DNA from 2 places in the Paraburkholderia sp. BR14320 genome. Region 1 is predicted to be linked to the other one. Evidence: predicted binding sites of a transcription regulator. Region 1 holds the regulator's gene; the other holds the start of a gene.

What was found. The regulator FNR, encoded in region 1, switches genes on or off when oxygen is low (the NO sensors DNR and NnrR bind a similar motif). The targets are predictions, from matches to a motif close to TTGATNNNNATCAA.
Region 2: adhP (alcohol dehydrogenase AdhP) is a predicted target of FNR. The motif match lies at 1,083-1,096, and genes of this name have one in related genera.

The regions. Positions count from the first base shown of each region.
Region 1 covers NZ_JBFPKG010000001.1:13,027-15,427, reverse strand. Annotated here, with positions in the region: gene AB3X89_RS00085 (universal stress protein) at 1-84, opposite strand, end outside; gene AB3X89_RS00080 (response regulator) at 333-740, shown strand; gene fnr (fumarate/nitrate reduction transcriptional regulator Fnr) at 757-1,539, shown strand; gene AB3X89_RS00070 (PAS domain S-box protein) at 1,662-2,401, shown strand, end outside.
Region 2 covers NZ_JBFPKG010000023.1:59,556-61,956, forward strand. Annotated here, with positions in the region: gene adhP (alcohol dehydrogenase AdhP) at 1-1,022, opposite strand, end outside; gene AB3X89_RS21420 (TetR/AcrR family transcriptional regulator) at 1,124-1,798, opposite strand; gene AB3X89_RS21425 (4Fe-4S dicluster domain-containing protein) at 1,821-2,401, opposite strand, start outside.

The DNA of each region.
Region 1 (2,401 bases):
CAGCTTCGCGAGCTTCAGCGCCTCGGCGAAGGCGCGCTGCGCGCTGGGACTGTCGTCGAGTGCAACCAGAATTCGTGCATACATGTCGGACTCCCTCTGAAAGCGCTGGCATGACCCGAAGTGGCGCCGTCGCGCGTTTGCACCGACAGTGTGAAGCGCGCGCCGCCACGCGGCTTGACGCAGGTCAACGGGCCGCCGCTCGGCGTCGCCGCCGCTGGACGACATCGCCAGCAAGCCACTAGGAATATTCCTACAACCACTGCCTGAACTCCTAGCACCGCTTAAAGCGCCGCCGATATATTTCCAAGGTTAGGTCGCCAATACTGGTCGGTATGGACAGCCCCCCGTCAGCCACCTTATCGAGAGTTTTTCTCGTCGACGATGCGACCGAGGTCCGGCGCCGGCTTGCTTGTCTGATCGCGCTGATTCCCGGCATCGAAATCGCCGGCGAGTCCGCGGGCGTCGAGCACGCGTTCGACGACATCGTCGCGAGTCGCGCCGATGTCGCGGTGCTGGACCCGTGTTTCTCGGGCAAGACCGACCTGCTGCTGCTCGCTGCGCTGTCGCGGGCGCGGCCGTCCATCGTCAGCATCGTGCTGACCAATCATGACGCGACGGCGTTTCGCCGCGCGTGCGAAGCGGCGGGCGCCGACTTCTTCTTCGACAAGACCTCGGAGTTCGAGCTCGCCTGCCGCGCCATCGAAGCGATTGCCTATGCGCGCCGTGCGCATCGGGTCTGACCGCCAGGAGCCGATCATGCAAGTTGCCGCAGTCCGTGAACCCCGCCACGACGCGCCTCGCACCTCGCACGTCGTACCGATCCACGTCGCGCCCAGCACCGCGGCGGCACGCCACGCCGTCACGCGCTGCTCCACCTGCGCGATGCGCGCGATCTGCATGCCGCCCGAGCTGACGCCGGACGAACTGAGCCGGCTCGACGCGTTGATCTGCTCGACGCGCTCGATTAAACGCGGCGACGCGCTGTATCGCGCGGGCGACGAGTTTCAAAGCATCTACGCGATACGCGCCGGCTCATTCAAAACCGTGGTCATGCATCGCGACGGCCGCGAGCACGTGACCGGGTTCCAGATTGCGGGCGACTCGCTTGGCCTCGACGGCATCGGCGAGGGCAAGCAGAATTGCGATGCGATCGCGCTCGAAGATAGCGTCGTGTGCATCATTCCGTTCGCGCAGCTAGAGGCGATCTGTCGCGAGATCAAACCGATGCAGCATCACATCTATCAGATGATGAGCGGCGAGATCGTGCGCGAATCGAGCCAGATGATGCTGCTGGGCACGATGACCGCCGAGCAGCGCGTCGCGACGTTCCTGCTGAATCTGTCGAAGCGCTTCAAGGCGCGCGGCTTTTCGGCCGCGGAGTTTCATCTGCGCATGACGCGCGAGGAAATCGGCTGCTTTCTGGGCATGAAGCTCGAAACGGTGAGCCGGATGTTCTCGAAGTTCCAGCGCGAACGCCTCGTCAAGGCGAACGGCAAAACGATCCGCATCGAAGACCCGGAACGACTGGCTCGGGTTTGAGCGTCGGCGCGGCGCTCGCCTCACGTTCGTTCGCGGGACATGCCGGGTGGAACCGGCGCTCCTGAACTGATATAACTCAGTGCGTTGCGGTACGCGACCTTGCGTGGCCGCCCGGAGGAGCGATGGGTCTATCGAGCGGCGAGTCTTCCTGCTTCACCAGTGTTGCGTCCGGGTCGGACGTGTCCGTCGAGGATCGCTATTTCATGTTGGTCGAAGCGGTACAGGACTACGCGATCTTCATGCTCGACCCCGCCGGCCGCGTAACCAGCTGGAATCCCGGCGCACAGCGCATCAAGGGCTACACGCCCGAAGAAATCATCGGCCAGCATTTCTCGAAGTTCTATACCCCGGAAGACATCGCGGCCGGCAAGCCCGCTCGCGAACTGGAAACCGCCGCAACCGTCGGCCGCGCCGAGGACGAAGGGTGGCGTGTGCGTCGCGACGGCTCGCGTTTCTGGGCCAACGTGGTCGTTTCCGCCGTGCACGATGCGTCGGGCGCGCTGCTCGGCTTCGCCAAGGTCACCCGCGACTTGACCGAGCGCATGCGTCTCGCGGAACTCGAACGCGCGAGTCAGGTATCCACGCACACGCAGATCGCCCGTGAAAACGAGCAGAAACGTATTGCACGCGAACTGCACGACGATCTCGGCCAACGGCTGACGGCGCTGAAAATGAGCGTCGCGCTGCTCGAAGCGAAGCTGAATCAGCAAGCCGACACCGAGCCGCTTGCGGCGCAAACGCATGAGCTGCAAAAGCAGATCGACTGGATGGCCGCTTCGCTGCGGCGCATCGCCGCCGATCTGCGCCCTCCGCTGCTCGACGACCTCGGACTCGCCGCCGCGCTCGACTGGTTGGCCGACGA
Region 2 (2,401 bases), on a different contig from region 1:
AGTTCCGTGAGTACGATCCGGCCGTCGACCTTGCCCTCGCGCAATGCGGTGAACACTTCGTTAATGTTCTCTAGCCGCTCATGGTGAATATGCGCGCGCACTTTTCCCTCGGCCGCGAAATCGAGCGATTCCTGCAGGTCGCGACGCGTGCCCACGATGGAACCGCGAACCGTGATGCCATTCAGTACCGTTGAAAAAATCGGCAGAGGAAAGTCGCCGGGCGGCAGGCCGTTGAGCGCGACGGTACCGCCGCGGCGCACCATGCCGAGCGCTTGCGCGAACGCGCCGCGCGAGACAGCGGTCACGAGAACGCCATGTGCGCCACCGATCTTTTTCTGGACCTCGCTCGCAGGATCGGACGTCGAGGCGTCGATGGTGATTTGCGCGCCGAGTTTGCGCGCAAGTTCCAGCTTGTCGGGCGCGACATCCACGGCAACGACATGCAGGCCCATCGCGACGGCGTACTGGACCGCGACATGACCGAGGCCGCCTATGCCCGAGATGGCGATCCACTGACCGGGCCGGGTGTCCGTGACCCGAATGCCTTTGTATACGGTGACCCCGGCGCAGAGGATCGGCGCGATTTCGTCGAACGCGACCCCGTTCGGTAGACGACCTACGTAGTCCGGATCGGCGACCACATATTCGGCGTAGCTGCCGTTCACGGAATAGCCGGTATTCTGCTGCTCGTGGCAAAGCGTCTCCCAGCCCGTCTGACAGTATTCGCAGTGACCGCATGCGGTATAGAGCCACGGCACCCCAACGCGGTCGCCTTCCTTCACGTGCGTGACTCCCGCGCCAATCGCCGCGACATAACCGACACCCTCGTGACCTGGGATGAACGGCAGGCGAGGCTTGACCGGCCAGTCACCATCGGCGGCATGAAGGTCGGTGTGGCAGACCCCGGAAGCCTTCACGTTGACGAGAATCTGACCCGCAGCGGGCGCAGGAACCGCCACTTCTTCTATCCGCAGCGGCTCGCCGAAGGCATGGACTACCGCAGCTTTCATGAATTGAGCCATCAGTCGCTCCTCAGTGAGTTTGTGATTCTCACGAGTATCCTCGCCAGGCCCGCTAGTGTTTTGCGATAGATCAACGTAAACGACCGTCCTAACGTATTGATCTAAGAGCGTAAGTGGAAGCGGACCGTTGCACCGACATCATCCAGCGACTCAAGTTTCTCCAGTACCGGACCTGACGAAGTGCAGGAAAACAAGGCCGCCAAAATGGCTCGAATCGAATCGTCCGTCATTCCTTCCGGATTGCACAGCCGGAAGAAACGCATGCCGTCGCAGAGGCTGAGGAGGGCCGCCGCGAGCGCTTCAGGTTGAGCAGGCCGGCCGCCGTCGCCTGGACGCACGCCTGCGCACAGACACGCGGCCAGCTTCGCCAGCTTCCTTTGCCGCAACCCGGTGACCCGCTCCCGAACCGTGCTATCGCGCGACGAGAGAAGGCCCGCTTCGACCCACAGCGGGAAGCAATCATTGTCGAATTCAGCGCAACTCAGACGCGCGAGTGCGCGACCCTTTTCCTGGTCCGGCGCGCCAGGCGATTTGATGATCGCCTGCCAGTCCGCGCACGTCTTTTCTACATCGCGTTGCAGCAATTCGAGTAGCAGTTCCTGCTGACTGCTGAAGTTTGAATAGAAGGCGCCGCGTGTGTAGCCGGCCGCCTCGGCGATGTGTTCCACACTCGTCGCGGCCAGGCCCCGCTCGATGAACGAACGGCGCGCTGCGTCGAGCAGGCGCTCTCGCGTCTGCTCTTTTTTGCATGCGCGTGTCAGGCGTACCGGCTTCATGGATGAATACAGACCGCCGGCATCAGTCCACCTCAACCGCGTTCGTCGACTGCACGAGGCCGATCTCGCCGACATACACGCTCTCGCCCAATACGCATTCGCGCAACGCATTGCCCAAGCCATGACGAATCTCGATCCGATAATGGCCGCTATCTTTGATGAGCCGCGAGAACCGGAAATCGCCGAACGCGTCGGTGACGGTTTCGGCCACCTTCCGATTGCACCAGTACAACGCAACGGCCGCATCAGCGACACACTCGACGACCTGCCCCACCTGCGCGCTGACACTGCCGCCGATAAAGCACGTCTCCCAACGATCGAGGCCGCTGTACCAGACGCGGGGACTGGTTTTTAACCTCGGTTCCAGAACTTTGAGTCCTTCCCGTCTTGCCTTCTCTGCCATCGCGGCGTCATCGAGCCTGACGGTTTCGAAAACGCCCGTTGGGCAGGCCTGTTCGCATCGCGGGTGCGGCCAACCCTGATCCAGCAGATGGGCATCGAAGATCCATGTCTGCGGCAGTTGCAATGCCTCGTTCCATACGATCGCCTTGTATGGACAGGCCTTGACAAGGTCCTTTCTGCCCCGCGCCTTGTCCGGATCAA